Regions from separate parts of the Oryzihumus sp. JJN4-3R genome, predicted to be linked through region 2. Evidence: predicted binding sites of a transcription regulator. Region 2 holds the regulator's gene; the other holds the start of a gene.

Region 1 (9,335 bases), 880 kb from region 2:
CAGCCGGGCCGAAGCCACCAGGTCCACGCAGGTCTCGGCCTGCAGGGCCGAGACCGCTTCCGCCACCACCTTCAGGCTCGACTGGGCCTGGAGCTTGTCGTGGGCCGGGACCACCACGGCCACCACGACGCCGGTGCCGAGCAGCAGCGGCAGCAGCACCGAGCCCAGGATCACGGCGAGCCGGTTACGGACGGACACGGCACCTTCTTTCGCGGGCGGACCCGCCATCGTGGCACGTCGCCGACCACGGCTGCGGGGGTCTTGACCAAGCGGTTACAGGACAATCCCTACATGAGCACCACGAGCCCGACAACGGCCAAAACGTCACTGCGACGGGAGATCCGCGCGAGTCGTCGCGCGAAGGTTACCGAGCGTGACCGCCTGGCCGACGGCGAGGCCATCGCCTCCGCCATCCTCGCAGCCCTGCCGGCCGACGTCACCTCCGTGGCGGCCTACGAGGCCCTGCCCACCGAGCCCCCCACCGACGTGCTCATCGACGCCCTGGTGGCACGCGGCATACAGGTGCTCGTGCCCGTGCTGCTGCCCGACAACGACCTCGACTGGAGGGCCGCCGGGAGCGGGGCCGGCGTCACCGCTCCCCTGGGCCGCGGGGCGATCGCGGCCGTCGATGTGGTCGTCGCGCCCGCCCTCGCCGTCGACCACGGCGGGGTCCGCCTCGGCCAGGGCGGCGGCAGCTACGACCGGGCCCTGGCCCGCCGCTCCCCCACCGCCCGGGTCGTCGCGGTCGTCAACGACGAGGAGTATGTCGAGGGCCCCCTGCCGCACGAGCCCCACGACGCCGGGGTGGACGCGGTGGTCACCCCGGGTCGGGGGCTCGTGGCGGTGCGGCTGGAGGGGTAGGTCCTCAGCCCTTGGCGGCGCCGGGCACCAGCGTGAGCTCGTCCTCGGTCGCCGCCCGGACGGCCTTGTCGCTGAACGGCCAGGCGAAGGTCTCGTTGCGCGACCACGCGTCGACCTGGTCGGCGTAGTGGTCGCTGAAGGCGTGACCCGAGGCACCGGTCTGGTTCACCCAGCGTGAGCCGTCGAGGTTGCCGAGGTCGACGACCATCCGCATCGACGGCGCCCAGTCCACGTTGTAGCCCTCGCCGGCGTTCCAGCCGTTGGCGTCGACGATCGAGGACCCGCCGGGCATGTCGATCGGCCCACGGTTGAACAGCATCTGCACGTAGCCGGGGACCCCGTCGCCGCCGAGGACCTGATGCTTCAGCTCGAGGCGGTGCAGCCGGCCCCACTGCCACGTCACCGGGTCCTTGCCCAGCTGCTTGGTCAGCTCGAGACGGGCCTGCACCATCGCCTGGCGCAGGATCTCGTCGCGGCCCTCGAGGACGCCCGCGGTCCCCTTGTTGTCCCACCAGGTGTCCCGGGGCTTGTCGAGCATCCCCTGGACGACCTGCATCCAGTGGCCGCCGCCGTCGGCCTTGAGGTCCTTGGGCAGCTCGTCGTCGAAGGTCAGCTCGAGCAGGTTGCTCCACACCGCGTTGTAGTAGGCCGCGGCCGCCCCGTCGGGCGACTCACCCACCGGCGTGGTGTGGTTCCAGTGCTTTAGCAGGTTCTGGGCGTCGGCCGTGAACGGGTCGACCTTGAGCGAGAGCAGGTGCTTGACCAGCTGCGGGGCGAAGGTGTTGACCGTGTCGCCCTGGATCTGCGCCATGCGGGCCGGCGTCACCTTGGGCGTGGCGTTCAGCAGGTCGCGGATCCGCTGCGCCCGGAAGCCGTAGTCCCACTCGGTGGTGAGGAACGGCGACTGGCTCTCGGTCACCGCCTGGTTGGCGGCCACGAGGTAGCCCTCCGGCGGGTCGAAGGACGTCGGCATGTCCTTGAACGGCACGAAGCCGTGCCAGTCGTAGCGGGAGTCCCAGCCGGGGGCCGGCCAGTAGCCGGGCGGGGCGTCCTTGACCGCCGACCGGCGGACGGGGACCTGGCCCGGCGCCTGGTAGCCGATGTGGCCGTTGACGTCGGCGTAGACGAGGTTCTGCGAGGGCACCTGGAAGTTCTTCGCCGCGGTGCGGAACTGCTCGAAGCTCTGCGCCCGGTCGATCGCGAACAGCGCGTCGGCGGTCCGGCCGGGGAGCAGCCCCGTCCAGGCGAGGGACACGTCATACGTGCTGGGGTCCTTCTGGCCGTCGACGGGCGCGTTGCGGCCGGCGTCGGCGACGGCTGGCAGCACGTCGGACATCAGCGGGCCGTGGGTGGTGTCGCGGACCGTGATCGTGACGTCGTTGCCGCCGGCGACCTTGATCGTCTCCTGGCGCGTCTTGAGCGGGACGTAGCGGCCGTCACGCAGCACCTGGTCGCCGCTGACCTTCTCGAGGTAGAAGTCGCTCACGTCCGGCGCGAGGTTGGTGAAGCCCCAGGCGATGCTCTGGTTGTGGCCGATCACCACGCCCGGCAGGCCGGAGAAGGAGTAGCCGGCGACGTCGTAGGGGCAGGAGGAGCTGACGTTCCGGCAGTGCAGGCCGGTCTGGTACCAGATCCCGGGGATGCCCGGCGCGAGGTGCGGGTCGTTGGCCAGCAGCGGCTTGCCGGTGCTGGAGCGCTGCGGTCCCACGACCCACGAGTTGGAGCCGATGCCGTCGCCGCGGCCGAGCATCGCCGGCACGCTGTCGAGGGCCTGGCTCACCTGGTCATAGGCCAGCTTGACGCCCTTGTCCGCGAGGTATGCCGGGTAGCCGCTGGCGGCGCTCGCCGCGCCGGTGGTGCCGCTCGCCCCGGAGGAGGTGCCGGTGCCGTCCGCTGCCGCGCCGGTGGTGCCGCCCGTCCCGGTCGTGCCGGTCCCCGTGCCGTCGGTGGAGCCGGTGCCGGAGGTGCTGGCGGGGCTCCAGTCCTGGCCGGACAGGATCGGCTTGTGGGTGTTGAACGGGTAGTCCGGGTAGAGCTCGGCGATGTGGGACATCGACATGCTGCCGGCGAGCCGCGCCCGGGTCAGCTCGTCGTCGTAGTCACCGCGCAGGTCCCACGCCATGGCCTTGAGCCACGCCAGGGAGTCCACCGGGGTCCACGGCTCGACGTGGTAGTTGTCGACCTTCTGGCTCAGGACGGCGTACTCGAAGGCCATCTTCGAGGGCGTGCCCATCTGGTTGATGTAGGCGTTGACCCCGTCGGCGTAGGCCTGGAGGTACTGCCGGGTGCTGGCCGAGAGCTTGGGCAGCTCCTGCTCGGCGACCCGGCGCCAGCCCATCGTGCGGATCACCTTGTCGGTCTTGACTCCGGCCGGGCCGACCAGCTCGGCCAGGCGCCCGGCGGTGACGTGCCGGCGCAGGTCCATCTCGAAGAACCGGTCCTGCGCGGTGACGTAGCCCTGCGCCTGGAAGAGGTCCTGTGGGCTGTCGGCGTAGATCTGTGGCACGCCGTGCTCGTCGCGCAGCACCGACACCCGCGAGCTCAGCCCGGGGATGGACACCTGACCGGTGGTCTGGGGGAAGGAGTGGCGGACCAGGCCCACCACGACGACGACTCCGACGAGGACAGCCACGAGGAGCGCCGCCACGAGCGACACGATGATGCGGCGGACGAGTTTGGCGCGAGACACCCTGCGAGACTAGGACACCACTGACCCGGCGGCGCGCACGCCCGGTCCCCACGGCAGCATCCGACGCACGGCGAGGAGGACGGTGGACGTGACGGCACAGGTGGCGCCAGCCGTGTTCACCGTCGAGGCGCTCAGCCCTGCCCTGCTGGTCGGGGCCCTGGTGCTGCTGCTGTCCGTGGCCGCGGTGCGCCTCTCGGTCCGCTCCGGCCTGCCGTCGCTGCTGCTCTACCTCGCGATCGGGCTCGTGATCGGCGAGGCGGGGGTGGGGATCCGGTTCAACTCCGCCGAGCTGACCCAGGTGCTGGGCTACAGCGCGCTGGTGCTCATCCTCGCCGAGGGTGGCCTGACCACCCACTGGGACGGCATCCGGCGCTCGGTCGCACCCGCCGCCCTGCTGTCCACCCTGGGCGTGGTCGTCTCGGTCGGGGTGGTGGGCATCGCCGCCCGCTTCCTGCTCGACCTGCCCTGGGGCATCGCGCTGCTCGTCGGTGCCGTGCTGTCCTCCACTGACGCCGCCGCCGTCTTCTCGGTGCTGCGCCGGGTGCCGCTGCCCCGCCGGATCACCGGCATGCTCGAGGCCGAGTCCGGCTTCAACGACGCCCCGGTCGTCATCCTCGTGGTCGCGCTGGCCGAGCAGGCCGCCCCCCATGCCCAGACGCACACCTGGTGGCAGCTGGTGCTGCTGGCTACCGCCGAGCTGCTGGGCGGCAGCGCCATCGGGCTGGTCCTGGGGTATGCCGGTGGGCGGGCCCTGCGCCGCATCGCACCGCAGTCCTCGGGCCTGTTCTCCCTCGGCGTGCTGGCCCTGACGGTGCTGGCCTACGCCGTGGCCACCCTGGCCCACACCAGCGGCTTCATCGCCGTCTACCTCGCCGCCCTCGTGCTGGGCAACATGGCGCTGCCGCACCGCCCGGCGGTCCGGGGCTTCGCCGAGGCCGTCGGCTGGCTGGCGCAGATCGGCCTGTTCGTCCTGCTCGGCCTGCTCGCCTCCCCCGAGCGGCTGCCCAGCCAGGTCGGCAAGGCCGTCGTCATCGGCCTGGTGCTGCTGCTGGTCGCCCGGCCGCTGTCGGTGCTGGTGTCGATGACCCCGTTCCGGGTGCCGTGGCGCGACCAGGTGTTCCTGTCCTGGGCCGGCCTGCGCGGGGCGGTGCCGGTCGTCCTGGCCACCGTGCCGCTGACCGTCGGCACGCCGAACGTCACGTGGCTGTTCGACCTCGTCTTCGTCCTCGTGGTCATCTTCACCCTGGTCCAGGGCCCGACCCTGCCGTGGATCGCGCGGCGGCTGCGGCTGACCGACCCGGACCGGCTGCTCGACCTCGACGTCGAGGCGACGCCGCTGGAGGACCTGCGCGCCGAGCTGCTCCAGGTGCAGGTCGGGGACGAGTCGCACCTGCACGGCGTCGAGGTCTTCGAGCTGCGGCTGCCCAAGGGCGCCAACGTCACCCTCGTCGTGCGGGGTGAGGAGTCATTCGTGCCGGCGCCCAACACGGTGCTGCGCCGCGGCGACCAGCTGCTGGTCGTGGCGACGGCCGAGACCCGTCGCCAGGTCGAGCGCCGGATCCGCGCGGTGAGCCAGCGGGGCCGGCTCGCGGGGTGGGTCAGCCGGCCCGGAGAGCCGGAGCCTGCGCGCTCGAGGCTGTTGCGGCGTGGTCGTGCTCGCGCCACCACGCCTCCGCGATCGCACTGAGCTCGGCGTCGCGCCCGGTGAGCATCCAGCGGATCATCTCGAAGTCGCCCCGCAGCGACCACGCGGGGTGGCCGAAGCTGGCCGGGTTGTTCTTCTCGATGAAGAAGTGGCTGGGCCACGCCGAGCCGTAGCCCATGAGCGGCCACAGGAGCAGCCACGACGGCTTGCGCAGGCGGACCAGCCCGTGGGCGGCGGTGGCGGCGCCCAGCGTTGTGCCGACGAGGTGGGCCCAGCGCGTGCTGGACCGGGAGTGCATCGCCACGTAGTACGGCCAGAACTGCTCGTACGTCGTGTATCCGGCGGGGCAGTCGCAGGTCGGCCTGGGCATGGCCGACACCCTGCCGCGCCACGCCCGCCCGCACAACCCCGCCCCGTCCCCGGGCATCACCCCTGGCATCACCCCGGGCGGGCGGTGGTGCCGGGGTGGGACCGGACGCGGAGGTGACGGCACGGCACACCCAGGCCGGTATGCCGTGCCGTCAGTCGCGCGGGCAGGCCGCGGCAACCAGCGTGGCGGCGGCCGACCGGGCCGCCTCCGCGGCCTCGGGCCGGCCGTCGAGCACCCCGGTGGCGAGGCCGCCGTCGAGGAGCAGGGTCAGCGCGGTCGCCAGGGAGTCCGGGTCCTGCGCCCCGGCCTGCGTGGCCAGGCCACGCACCCAGTCCCGGACCGCGGCCTTGTGCTGCACCGTGCGGGCGTGGACCGGCGTGCCGGACTCGGACTGGGCGGCGGTGTTGATGAACGCGCAGCCGTGGAAGCCGTCGCGACGGCAGGCCGCGGTCAGCGCGTCGAACATCCCGACGAGCTGGTCGCGCGGGTCCGGTCCGGCCGCCGTGGCCGCGGCCTCGAGCGAGCCGCGCCATCCGGCGTCGACCCGCTCGAGGTAGGCAAGGACCAGGTCGTCCTTGCCCGGGAAGTGCTTGTAGAGCGTGGCCTTGGCGACGGAGGACTCGGCGATGATCGTGTCGACCCCGACGCTCCGGACGCCGTGGGCGTAGAAGAGCCGGAAGGCCGTGTCGAGGATCCGGTCGCGGGCTGCGCTCATGGCCGTCAGCCTCGCACGACCTTGATGTTGAAGTTCCCGCTGCCGAGGGAGCCCATGAGGGACAGCCACAGCGGGAGGTACATCTCGGTGCCCCGGGCCGCGGCAAGGCCGCCGAGGTCGTGGATGTGCTCGGGGGTCCAGCCGAAGGACGCGAGCAGCTCGGTGACGGTGGCCTTGGCGTCGGCGTCCTCACCGGCCACGAACACGTCGTGGTCGCCGCCGCCGACGCGCGCCGGGTCGACCATGACCTCGCAGTTCATGGTGTTGAGGCTCTTGACGACCCTGGCGCCGGGGAAGGTGCGCTGGATCTGCTCGCCGAGGCTGTCGGTGTTGACGACCGACAGGGAGGGCGGGAAGCCGTTGCTGAAGTCCAGCGGGTTGGCGATGTCCAGCAGGACCTTGCCGGCGAGGTTGTCGGCGCCGGCCAGCTCGAGGGCCTCCAGGGAGGCCACGCCCGCGGTGGCGTTGACGACGAGCTCGGCGCCCGCCGCGGCGTCGGCGAAGGTGGCCGCGGTGCGGTGGCCCTCACCGGCGGCCCAGTCGGTGGCCTTGGGGTTGTCGGCGTCGCGCGAGCCCATGGCGACCTCGTGGCCGAGAGCGGCCAGCTTGGTGCCGATGGCCTGGCCGACCATGCCGGTGCCGAGGACGGCGATCTTCATGAGAGTTCCTTCTTCCGCATGGGGGGTGAGCTGGTGGGGTGAGCTGGTGGGGGTCGGTGACCCGAGATAAGTAGACAGACCTGTCTGTTCAGTTGTCAAGCCAGGAGCGGATCCGTCGTACACTTCTGGCACTCGTTGCCCGAGAGTGCTGATACAGGAGGACCCCGTGCCGACGTACGCCTACGCGTGCACCGCGTGCGATCACCGTTTCGAGGTCGTGCAGTCCTTCAGCGACGACTCGCTGACCGTCTGCCCCGCGTGTGAGGGCCGGCTGCGCAAGCTGTTCAACGCCGTCGGCGTGGTCTTCAAGGGCTCGGGCTTCTACCGCACCGACTCCCGCTCGGGCTCCTCCGCGAGCGTCCCGGCGGCCAAGTCCGACAGCGGCTCGAGCTCCTCCTCCTCCTCCTCCTCCGGCGACTCCTCGTCCTCGACCTCGTCGTCGGGCTCGTCGTCCGGCTCCGGCTCGTCGTCCTCGACCTCGTCGAGCACCTCCACCGGGGCGGGCTCCGCGGCCTGATCCGCCGCTCCGGCGGGTGGGCGCCGGCGGTCCACTGACCCGGGTTGTCCACATGCCCCCGGGCGTTCGTCCCATCGTCCACAGGGCTCCGGTGGCCCCTCGGGACGGTGCAGGCCCGCGGCTAGTCTCGCCCGCATGACTTCCTCCCCCACCGCATCCGGCCCGCGCGCCGACGTCGGCGTCATCGGCGGATCAGGGTTCTACGAGTTCCTCGAGGGCGCCGAGCGCGTGCGCGTCACCACGCCGTTCGGCGACCCCAGCGACGACGTCGTGGTCGGGTCCCTGGCCGGCCGGCAGGTCGCCTTCATCGCCCGCCACGGGCAGGGCCACCGGTTCCCGCCGCACCGGGTCAACTACCGCGCCAACCTCTGGGCGCTGCGCTCGGTCGGCGTGCGCCAGGTCCTCGCGCCGTGCGCCGTGGGGTCGCTCAAGCCCGAGCTCGGCCCGGGAGCCATCGTCGTGCCCGACCAGGTGGTCGACCGCACCTGGGGCCGGGAGCACACCGTCTACGACGCGGTCGGGCCGGTCGTGCACGTCGCCTTCGCCGACCCCTACTGCCCGCGCGGCCGCGAGGTCGTGACGCGGGTGGCCCACGAGGCGGGCAAGGACGTCACCGACGGCGGCACCCTCGTGGTCGTCAACGGGCCGCGCTTCTCCTCCCGCGCCGAGTCGCACTGGCACCAGCAGGCCGGCTGGTCCGTGGTCGGCATGACCGCGATGCCCGAGGCGGCGATCGCCCGTGAGCTGGCGATGTGCTTCACCACGATCGCGCTGGTCACCGACCATGACGCCGGGGTTGAGGGCGGGGAGGCCGTCACCCACGAGGAGGTGCTGCGGGTGTTCGCCCGCAACGTCGATGACCTCAAGACCGTCCTCGCCTCGACCATCGCCGAGATGCCGTCCGCGGAGGACGACGCCACGGCCACCTGCGCCTGCCGCCGGGCCCTGGACGGCATCACCTTGCCGATCGAGCTGCCATGAGCGCCGGCGCCGGGCTGCTCGACCCTCACCCCGCCAGCCTTGGCGGCCGGGCCCAGGGCCTGTTGGCCGGCTGGCGTGGGCCGGGGCGACGAGCGGCCTGGCGCCGGGCCCGTGCCCGCCGGGTCCTCGCGGCCCTGCTGGTGGGAGTCGCCGCGTGGCTGGCGCTCTCCGCGTTCCTGCCGACCCCGGCCGTCACCGGCGTGCCGGTGCTGGTCGCCGCGCACGACCTCGCCGCCGGGCAGCAGCTGACGGCCGCTGACCTGCGGCCGGCCCGCTGGGCGCCGGGCACGGCGCCGGCCGGGGCCACCTCCTCGGTCGCGGCACTGGTCGGGCACCGGGTGTCCTCACCCCTCTCGGCCGGCGACGCACTGACGCCCGCACGGCTGCACGGCCCCGGCCTGCTGACCGGGCTGCCGGCCGGTCAGGTCGCGGCCCGGGTGGCCGTGCCCGATGCCCGGATGACCGCGATGGTCCGACCCGGCGACCACGTCGACCTCATCGACAACGCCACCGGCCGGCAGGTCGGCAGCGACCTGCTCGTCCTCGCGACCGACGGCTCCGCGACGTCTGCGGGCGCCGGCGGGCCGACCGGCCTGCTCGGGGCGGGCGCCTCCTCCGACGCCGCACCGGGCGTGGTGGTCGCCGTCTCCGACACACAGGCGGCCGCCCTGGCTCGCGCCGCCGGTGCCGCGTCCGTGGGCTCCGGGGTGACACTCACCCTGCGCGCCGACCGCTGACGCCGGCGCCTCCGCGCCGGGGTGACGCTCACCGTGCCGACCGCTGACCACCCGGTGATCGCCCCCTGCCAGCCCTGAATCCGGCTCCGCTACGGTCGGGCGGGTATGCCCGCCACACCGAAGGGACCGCACGAATGATCAAGGGCTTCAAGAACTTCCTC
Region 2 (9,335 bases):
GGCGTGGGCGCTGCGCACCCGCGAGCGCTACGGCGTGCTCACCCACAGCGGCTGACCCGGCCGGCGTTGACCTCACCGACAGGGACGTTCCTCCGGGTCCCAAGGGCCTGCAAACCCGGAGGACCGTCCCACTCGGCGGGTGAGGGAGAATCGGCGGTATGCCGAGTGCCCTGCCCCTGGGGGAGCCTGCCCCGATTACGGGTGAGCTCCCGGCTCACGCCCTCGCCCGGCTCGGGGAGGGGCCGTTCGGGGTCTACGTCCACGTGCCGTTCTGCTCGGTGCGCTGCGGCTACTGCGACTTCAACACCTACACGCTGACCGAGCTCGGCGCCGACGGCGCCAGCGTGGCGACCTACGCCGACGCGGCGCTCGCCGAGCTCGACCTCGCTGCGAAGGTCCTCGGCGAGCGCGCCCCCGTGGTGCAGACCGTCTTCGTCGGCGGCGGCACCCCCACCATGCTGGCCCCTGGCGACCTCGTGAAGGTGCTGCACGGCATACGGGAGCGGTGGGGCCTGGCCCCCGACGCGGAGGTGACTACCGAGGCGAACCCCGACTCGGTGACGCCCGAGGCCCTGCGCACGTTGGCCGCCGGGGGCTTCACCCGGGTGAGCCTGGGCATGCAGTCGGCGGTGCCGCACGTGCTGCGCACCCTCGAGCGCACCCACGACCCGGCCAACGTCGCCCGGGCCGTGGCTGCGGCCAAGGAGGCTGGGCTGCAGGTCAGCGTCGACCTGATCTACGGCACGCCGGGGGAGTCCCTGGAGGGCTGGCGCACCAGCCTGGAGGCCGCCGTCGCCCTGGAGCCCGACCACGTGTCTGCCTATGCGCTCGTGGTCGAGGAGGGCACCAAGCTGGCCGCCCAGGTCCGCCGCGGCCAGGTGCCGGCGCCGGAGGACGACGACGAGGCCGCCAAGTACGAGCTGGCCGACGAGGTCCTCTCCGCCGCCGGCTTCGGGTGGTACGAGGTCAGCAACTGGTCCCGCAGCCCGCAGGGCCGCTGCCGCCACAACGAGGGCTACTGGGCCGGCGGCGACTGGTGGGGCATCGGCCCCGGCGCGCACAGCCACGTCGGCGGCGTGCGGTGGTGGAACGTCAAGCACCCCAACGCTTTTGCCGGTCGTCTCTCCTCCGGGCAGTCCCCGGCGGCGGGGCGGGAGCTGCTCACCGACGAGCAGCGCTACGACGAGCGCGTCCTGCTCGGCGTGCGCCTCGTGGAGGGCCTGCCGATCGAGGACCTGCGCCCCGAGGGCCGGGAGGCCGTGGCCGGGCTCATCGCCGACGGGCTGGTCGACGGACCCAGCGCCATGCGCCCGCGCCGGGTCGTGCTGACCCGGCGTGGGCGGCTGCTGGCCGACACCGTCGTGCGGCGGCTGCTCGGGCTCTGAGCGCGCTCTGGGTGCTCTGGGTGATCAGAGGGCTCAGGGCGTTGACCCGGCTCAGTGCACGAACTGGATCGCCAGCGGGTAGGTGTAGTCCCGCCCGTCGTTGGCGGCCACGGAGGCCTGGATCGTGAAGATCAGGGCGCAGACGAGCGCGGCGAAGAACGTGAGGAACCCGACCAGCACGAACATCAGCGGGATCGAGACGATGTAGATGATCGCCAGGGTGATGTGGAAGTTCAGCGCCTGCGAGGAGTGCCGGCGCACGAACGGGTCACGGTCCTTGTTCACCAGGTAGATCACCAGCGGCACGAGGAAGGACAGGAACGTGCCGCCGAGGTGGGCGAACAGCGCCCACATCCGCGCGTCACCCGGGCTCATGGGCGCCTGCCCGGCATACCCGGGGTAGGGCGCGGTGGGAGGCTGGGGGCCGCCCTGCGGCGGCACCTGGCCGTACGGCCCCTGGCTGTATGGCGCCTGGCCCGGCCCCGGGCCGTGTGGCTGCCCCTGCGGCTGGGACGGGACGTCCTGCGGTGACTCGCTCATGGCTCCCCTTGGCGTGGTGGTCTGCCGCCATCGTAGGAGCGCTCGCCGCGCCCCGGCAGGACATCGGAAGGACATCGCGGCTGCGGCCCGCCGGCGCAGCCGCAAGGCCTACCCCTCCTCGCCCGGTGCGGTCACGAAGTCGATCAGCTCCTCCACGCTGGCCAGCAGCGCCGGCTCGAGGTCGGCATACGTCCGCACGGTGCCCAGGATCCGCTTCCACGCGTGGGCGATGTCGGCCTGGGTCTCGTGCGGCCACCCGAGGGCGTCGGTGATGCCGTGCTTCCATGACTGGCCGCGGGCGATGACCGGCCACGCCTGCCACCCCAGGCGTTGCGGGCGCACGGACTCCCACACGTCGACGTACGGGTGGCCCAGGATCTTCACGTAGGGCGCGTAGCGGCGCAGCGCCCGCGCCTCCTGCACCAGCCGGCTCTCCTTGGTCCCCGGCACGAGGTGGTCCACCAGCACGCCCATCCGGCGGGTCGGGCCGGGGTCGAAGTCCCGGATGGCGGCGGCGAGGTCGTCGACGCCCTCGAGCAGCTCCACGACGACCCCCTCGATCCGCAGGTCGTCGCCCCAGACCTTCTCGACGAGCTCGGCGTCGTGCCGGCCCTCGACGAAGATCCGCGAACCGGAGGCGACCCGCGCCTTGAGGCCGTGGACGGCGCGGGAGCCGCTGGCCGTGCGGGAGGCGGCGGCGCGCGCGGCGGCTGCGGCCTCCCGGGCTGCCGTGGTCGGTGGGGTCAACGTGACGGGGGAGCCGTCCAGGAGGAACCCCGGGCCCAGGCTGAAGCCGCGGGTGCGGCCGCGCCGGTCCTCGAGGTGGACCACGTGCACCCCGCCGGCCTTCTCCACCCGCACCACGGCACCACACCACCCCGTCTCGACGTCCTCCACCACGAGGCCGTGCTCGGCTTCCACCTCGCGGGAGCGTCCACCCCGCGGGGCCTTCCAGTCTCCGGACAGGACATCGGCGCCGTATCGATCCGTCACGGCAGGCATCGTAGACTTGGCACTCAGCCGGTTTGAGTGCCAGATTCGACTGCTCGTCCCCTGAGGAGGTGGAGCCTGTGAGTGAGGAACGCCGCCTGGCTGTGCTGCGCGCCATCGTCCAGGACTACGTGCAGACCTCCGAGCCGGTCGGTTCGAAGAGCCTGCTCGAGCGTCATCAGCTCGGCGTGTCGGCGGCCACCGTGCGCAACGACATGGCCGCGCTGGAGGAGGAGGGGCTGATCTCGGCCCCGCACACCAGCGCCGGCCGGGTGCCGACCGACCTGGGCTACCGGGTCTTCGTCGACAAGCTCAGTGCCGTCAAGCCGATGAGCCCGGCGGAGCGGGCGGCCATCGCCCAGTTCCTCGAGGGCGCCGTCGACCTCGACGACGTGGTCGACCGCACCGTGCGCCTGCTGGCCACGCTGACCCGCCAGGTCGCGGTCATGCAGTACCCCTCGCTCACCCGCAGCGCGGTGCGCCACGTCGAGCTGGTGCCCGTCGGCGCGCACCGCCTCATGGTGGTGCTCATCACCAACACCGGCCGGGTCGAGCAGCGGGTCCTGGAGACCAGCCACGACCTGGTCGCCCCGACGGGGGAGCGTCTCGTCGCCGACATCCGCTCGCGGCTCAACGCCGAGGCCGCCGGCAAGCCGCTGACCGAGGCGGCCGGCCAGCTGCAGTCCCTGCCCGAGCGGTTCGAGCCGGCCCACCGGGACCTCGTGCGCGCCGTCGTGCGGGCCCTGGACGACGCCCTCGTCGAGGAGCGCGAGGAGCGGGTCGTGCTGGCCGGCACGGCCAACCTGGCCCGGTTCGGCACGGACTTCCCGCTCAGCATCGGCCCCGTGCTCGAGGCGCTGGAGGAGCACGTCGTGCTGCTCAAGCTGCTCGGGACCATGGGCGCCGACAGCGACACCGTCGCGGTGCGCATCGGCCACGAGAACCCCCACGAGGGCCTGCAGACGACCTCGGTCGTCAGCACGGGCTACGGCACCGGCCGTGACCTCGTCGCCGGCCTCGGCGTCCTCGGCCCGACCCGCATGGACTACCCCACGACGATGGCCTCGGTGCGCGCGGTGGCCCGCTACGTCTCCGAGATCCTCGCCCCCTGACCGACCGCCAACCCTGCCCGAGCCTGATTCGCAATCCTGACAAGGACTTTCGTTGAACGACTACTACCAGGACCTCGGCGTCAGCCGTGACGCGACAGCAGAAGAGATCAAGCGCGCCTACCGACGCCTCGCCCGCAAGCTCCACCCGGACGTGAACTCCGGCCCGGAGGCCGAGGACGAGTTCAAGCGCGTCTCGCAGGCCTACGACGTCCTCTCCGACCCGGAGAAGAAGCGCGCCTACGACATGGGCGCCGACCCCTACGGCGGCCAGGCCGGCGGATTCGGCCAGGGCTTCTCCTTCAGCGACATCATGGACGCCTTCTTCGGCGGTGCCGCCGGGGGCGCGGCCCGCGGGCCGCGCTCGCGCAAGCGTCGTGGCCAGGACGCCCTGATCCGCGTGGACATCGACCTGTCGCAGGCCGTCTTCGGGGCCGAGCGCGAGCTGACCGTCGACACCGCCGTCGAGTGCGGCACCTGCCACGGCGACGGCTCCCAGCCGGGCACCGGCACGCGCACCTGTGACGTGTGCGCGGGTCGCGGCGAGGTGCAGCAGGTCCAGCGCTCCTTCCTCGGCCAGGTGATGACCTCCCGTCCGTGCACCGCCTGCCAGGGCTACGGCACGGTCATCTCCGACCCGTGCTTCGAGTGCTCCGGCGACGGCCGCGTGCGGACCCGTCGCACCCTGAAGATCCGGGTGCCCGCCGGCGTGGACACCGGCACGCGCATCCAGCTCGCCGGTGAGGGTGAGGTCGGTCAGGGCGCCGGCCCGGCCGGCGACCTCTACGTCGAGATCCACGTCACCGGCCACGAGACCTTCCAGCGGCGTGGGGACGACCTGCACTGCTCGGTGGACCTGCCGATGACGGCCGCGGCGCTCGGCACGAGCTTCAAGCTCGACACCCTCGACGGGATGAAGGACCTCGAGGTCCGCCCCGGCACCCAGGCCGGCGACGTCGTGACCATGCGCGGCCTCGGCGTCACCCACCTGCGGGGCACCGGTCGCGGCGACCTCATCGTCCACGTCAACGTGCAGACCCCGACCAGGCTCGACGCCGCACAGGAGGACCTGCTGCGCCAGCTCGCCGTCCTGCGGGGGGAGGAGCGTCCCGAGGGCCAGCTCGCCCCGGTCTCCCACGGGCTGCTCGGCAAGCTGCGTGACGCCTTCCTGGGCAAGTAGCCGGTGACCGCGCCGCTGTTCTTCGTCGAGCCGGCGCAGCTGCAGGGAGCGCAGGCCGGCGCGACCGTGCTGCTCGACGGGCCGGAGGGGCGCCACGCCGCCACCGTCCGGCGGATCGGCGTGGGTGAGCCGGTGCTGCTCTCCGACGGCGCCGGCACCCGCGCCGCCGCCGTCGTGGAGGCGGCCGGGCGTGACGAGCTGACGCTGCGCCTGGAGCGGGTCGAGGTCCTCACCGCCCCGGACCCGCGGTTCGTGCTCGTGCAGGCGCTGGCCAAGGGCGACCGGGACGAGCAGGCCATCGAGTCGGCCACCGAGCTCGGCGTCGACGAGGTCGTGCCATGGCAGGCCGGGCGCAGCATCGTCGTCTGGCGTGGCGACCGCGCCGCCAAGTCCCACCGCAAGTGGGAGTCGGTGGTCCGGGCCGCGACCAAGCAGTCGCGCCGGCCGCTGGCTCCCGTCGTGGCCCCGCTGGAGACGACCCGCCAGCTCGCGGCGCGCCTGGAGGGGGCCGCGCTGGCCCTCGTGCTCCATGAGGACGCCGGTATGCCGCTCGCCTCGGTCGAGCTCCCGGCTGCCGGTGACGTCGTCCTCGTCGTGGGACCCGAGGGGGGCATCAGCCCTGAGGAGCTCGCCGCCTTCGAGGGGGCCGGTGCGCTGCCGGTGCGCCTGGGCGAGTCCGTGCTGCGCTCCTCGAGCGCGGGACCGGCCGCGCTCGCGGTGCTGAGCGCGGCCGGCCGCTGGCGCTGAGCGCCGCCCGGGGCGGGGCTACTTCACGCTGAACGTGCGGGAGGTGTCGCCGACGGTGGTCGTGCCGCTCTGCATGTCGCGCTCGTAGGCGCGGAAGGTGTACTGCCCGGCGGCGAGCGGACCGAGGTTGACCGCCCACGTGCCTCGGGTGGGGCAGCCGCTGGTGGCCTGCGTGTGGCCGGACCGGACCACGGCCGAGCCCTTCTTGAGCTGCCACTGCGAGGCGCCCTCGAAGGAGCACGACTGGCCCTTGACCACCACGGCGGACCCCGCCGGCAGCACGGCGTCGCGTCCCGGTGCGGTGATCCACAGCGTGGCCAGGTCCTCGAAGGTCTGGTCCGCCGGCGGGCGGTCGTAGGCCTTGCTGGTCGGCCAGGTGCCGAACATCGAGGTCGAGCCGTCCGCGATGGCGAAGCGCACCGGCGTGCTGGCGCCCACTGCGGCCTGCGCGGTCCAGACCAGCTCCTGCACGGCGAGACGAGTCTGCTCCTTGGTGAACCCCGAGGCGCCCTTGTTGCTCAGCGTGACCAGGATCTGCGAGGGGGTCACCGAGACGGCGGTGACGGTCGTGCCCGACCACGGCTGGAGGTAGCCGTCGGTGTTGGAGAACGGCTGGGCGTTCATGGCCAGCTTCAGCGCCGCCTTGGCGCGGTCGGCGTCACCGGCGCCGGTCCTGACCTGACCCTTGAGGAACTCGCGGTAGAGGCCCCACCGGTCGCCGTTGCCGCCGTTCGGCCCGACGAAGTAGGCCGGCAGAGTCACGGCCACCGTCGCCGGCGCCACGGCCTGGGACGGGCCGCTCGGCCGGGCCGTGGTGGTGGCAGTGGCGGTGCTGCCGGGGGACGTCATGGCCGCCGTCGTGGTCGGGCCGCTGGCGGCCGGGCCGGAGCTCGGGTGGCCGCCGCCCCGCGTGAGGGCGAACGCGCCGCCGGCGATGAGCGCGACTGCCGCCGCGGCGGCGACGGGGGCCAGCCAGCGCGGACGGACACCGGCCTCGTGGTCCTGCTGCTGCTCAGACATGGCGTGGATCCTGTCCCATTGGTCGGTCGGGGTGATCTGGTTGGCGTCGTCGCGCAGGGCGCGGCGCAGCCGCTGCTCGAGCTCGTCATCGGTCATGACGTGGCCTCCATCCGGGTCCGGAGGGCGGCGAGCCCGCGGTGGGCGTGGGCCTTGACCGAGCCGGGGGAGATGCCGAGCGCATCGGCGATCTGGGCCTCGGACAGGTCGAGGTAGTAGCGCAGCACGAGGACCTCCCGTTGGCGGCGGGGCAGCTCGCGCAGCACCGCGATGAGCTGGTCGCCCTCGGCCCGCGCCACGGCCCGGTCCTCGGCGCTGACGTCCGTGGCGCGCCACGCGCTGGTGGGCGCCGCCGCCTCATGGGCGAGGTGGCGGTCGGCGACGACCCGGTGCCGCAGCACGGACCGGGAGGCGTTGACCACGGACCGGCGCAGGTAGGCGAGGGCGGCGCCCTCGTCGCGCAGCTGGGGCCAGCGGGCGTGCATCGCGACGAACGCGTCCTGGACGGCCTCCTCGGCGACCTGCTGGTCGTGGACCAGCAGCCAGGCGAGGCGGACGAGGGAGGCCCAGTGCGCGGCATACAGGTCGGTGAGGGCCTGGCCCGCCCCCCACCGGTCGCTGCCGACGCCTGTGCGCTCCCCTCGATCGACCACGGTCAACGTTCTCACGCGTACTGGACGCGCGAGCGGTGAAAAGGGTTGACGCGCCGATAGTCTCGCTCGCATGAGCGCTCAGGAGGCACTGGCCGAGGACTGCCTGTTCTGCAAGATCATCCGGCGGGAGATCCCGGCGGACATCGTGCTGGAGAACGACCACGCCCTCGCGTTCCGCGACATCGAGCCGCAGGCCCCGGTCCACGTCCTGGTGATCCCGAAGGTGCACCACCCCGACGCCGCGTCCCTGGCGGCCGCCAAGCCGGAGGCGCTGGTCGAGGTCATGGAGATGGTCGGTGCTGTCGCGGACCAGGAGGGGCTGTGGGAGGGCTACCGCACCGTGTTCAACACCGGCGCCCGGGCCCACCAGACCGTGTTCCACGCCCACATGCACGTGCTCGGCGGGCGCGACATGACCTGGCCGCCCGGCTGATCGCGCACGCGTAGACTGGGCGCACGATGACAGACGAGCCACAGCAGAACGAGCCGGCGCAGGCGGGGGCGCCCTCCCACACGATCGTCATCCCGCGCGAAGTCTCCATGGTCTCCCTGCTGGGTCCTCGGGACGAGCTGCTGCGCACGATGGAGCGGGCCTTCCCGCACCTCGACGTGCACGTGCGCGGCAACGAGTTCCACCTCAGCGGCGCCCCGGCCGACGTGGCCCTGGTCGAGCGGCTGATCGACGAGCTGCTCGTGGTGATCGACGCAGGCCACCCGCTCAACCGTGACGCCGTCGAGCGCTCCATCGGGATGCTGCGTGAGCAGACCACCGAGCGCCCCGCCGACGTGCTGACGATGAACATCGTCTCCAACCGTGGGCGCACGATCCGGCCGAAGACGTTGAACCAGAAGCACTACGTCGACGCGATCGACGAGCACACCATCGTGTTCGGGATCGGCCCGGCCGGCACCGGCAAGACCTACCTGGCCATGGCCAAGGCGGTCGCCGCGCTGCAGGCCAAGCAGGTCAACCGGATCATCCTGACCCGTCCGGCGGTCGAGGCCGGCGAGCGCCTGGGCTTCCTGCCCGGCACCCTCAACGACAAGATCGACCCCTACCTGCGCCCGCTCTACGACGCGCTGCACGACATGCTCGACCCCGAGTCGATCCCGCGGCTCATGGCCGCCGGGACGATCGAGGTGGCACCGCTGGCCTACATGCGCGGCCGCACCCTCAACGACGCGTTCATCATCCTCGACGAGGCGCAGAACACCTCGCCGGAGCAGATGAAGATGTTCCTCACCCGGCTCGGCTTCGGCGCCAAGATGGTCATCACCGGCGACGTCACCCAGGTCGACCTGCCCGGCGGCACCCAGTCGGGGCTGCGGGTCGTGCAGGACATCCTCGACGGCGTCGACGACGTGCACTTCGCCGAGCTCACCAGCCACGACGTGGTGCGCCACCGCCTGGTGAGCGCCATCGTCGACGCCTACGGGCGCTGGGACAACGTGAACGGATCCGCCGGCAACCGCGCCGCGCGCCGAGCCAACGCCAAGGCGGTGACCGCTCCCCGTGAGCATCGACGTTCTCAATGAGACCGACTACGCCCTCGACGAGATGGAGCTCGTCGCGTGCGCGCGCTACGTCATGGAGCAGATGCGGGTCCACCCGCAGGCCGACCTGTGCCTGAAGCTCGTCGACGAGGCGGCCATGGAGGTCCTCCACGTGCAGTGGATGGACCTGCCCGGCCCGACCGACGTCATGAGCTTCCCG

Evidence for each region. The regulator HrcA, encoded in region 2, represses chaperone genes, less so after heat shock. The targets are predictions, from matches to a motif close to TTNGCACTCGNNNNNNNCGAGTGCNAA.
Region 1: the regulator HrcA is predicted to act here: its motif matches at 7,065-7,091, upstream of AC3ANM_RS14410 (FmdB family zinc ribbon protein).

The regions. Positions count from the first base shown of each region.
Region 1 covers NZ_CM173229.1:3,003,233-3,012,567, reverse strand. The annotation lists gene AC3ANM_RS14445 (sensor domain-containing diguanylate cyclase) at 1-198, opposite strand, end outside; gene AC3ANM_RS14440 (5-formyltetrahydrofolate cyclo-ligase) at 292-861, shown strand; gene AC3ANM_RS14435 (penicillin acylase family protein) at 866-3,550, opposite strand; gene AC3ANM_RS14430 (potassium/proton antiporter) at 3,639-5,237, shown strand; gene AC3ANM_RS14425 (Mpo1-like protein) at 5,149-5,565, opposite strand; gene AC3ANM_RS14420 (TetR/AcrR family transcriptional regulator) at 5,717-6,280, opposite strand; gene AC3ANM_RS14415 (NADPH-dependent F420 reductase) at 6,286-6,939, opposite strand; gene AC3ANM_RS14410 (FmdB family zinc ribbon protein) at 7,106-7,456, shown strand; gene AC3ANM_RS14405 (S-methyl-5'-thioadenosine phosphorylase) at 7,592-8,437, shown strand; gene cpaB (Flp pilus assembly protein CpaB) at 8,434-9,174, shown strand; gene mscL (large conductance mechanosensitive channel protein MscL) at 9,309-9,335, shown strand, end outside.
Region 2 covers NZ_CM173229.1:3,887,989-3,897,323, forward strand. The annotation lists gene AC3ANM_RS18525 (MFS transporter) at 1-55, shown strand, start outside; gene hemW (radical SAM family heme chaperone HemW) at 159-1,385, shown strand; gene AC3ANM_RS18535 (DUF4870 domain-containing protein) at 1,437-1,925, opposite strand; gene AC3ANM_RS18540 (DUF3097 domain-containing protein) at 2,034-2,918, opposite strand; gene hrcA (heat-inducible transcriptional repressor HrcA) at 2,996-4,027, shown strand; gene dnaJ (molecular chaperone DnaJ) at 4,080-5,204, shown strand; gene AC3ANM_RS18555 (16S rRNA (uracil(1498)-N(3))-methyltransferase) at 5,208-5,951, shown strand; gene AC3ANM_RS18560 (Gmad2 immunoglobulin-like domain-containing protein) at 5,970-7,067, opposite strand; gene AC3ANM_RS18565 (SigE family RNA polymerase sigma factor) at 7,064-7,621, opposite strand; gene AC3ANM_RS18570 (histidine triad nucleotide-binding protein) at 7,692-8,054, shown strand; gene AC3ANM_RS18575 (PhoH family protein) at 8,081-9,157, shown strand; gene ybeY (rRNA maturation RNase YbeY) at 9,135-9,335, shown strand, end outside.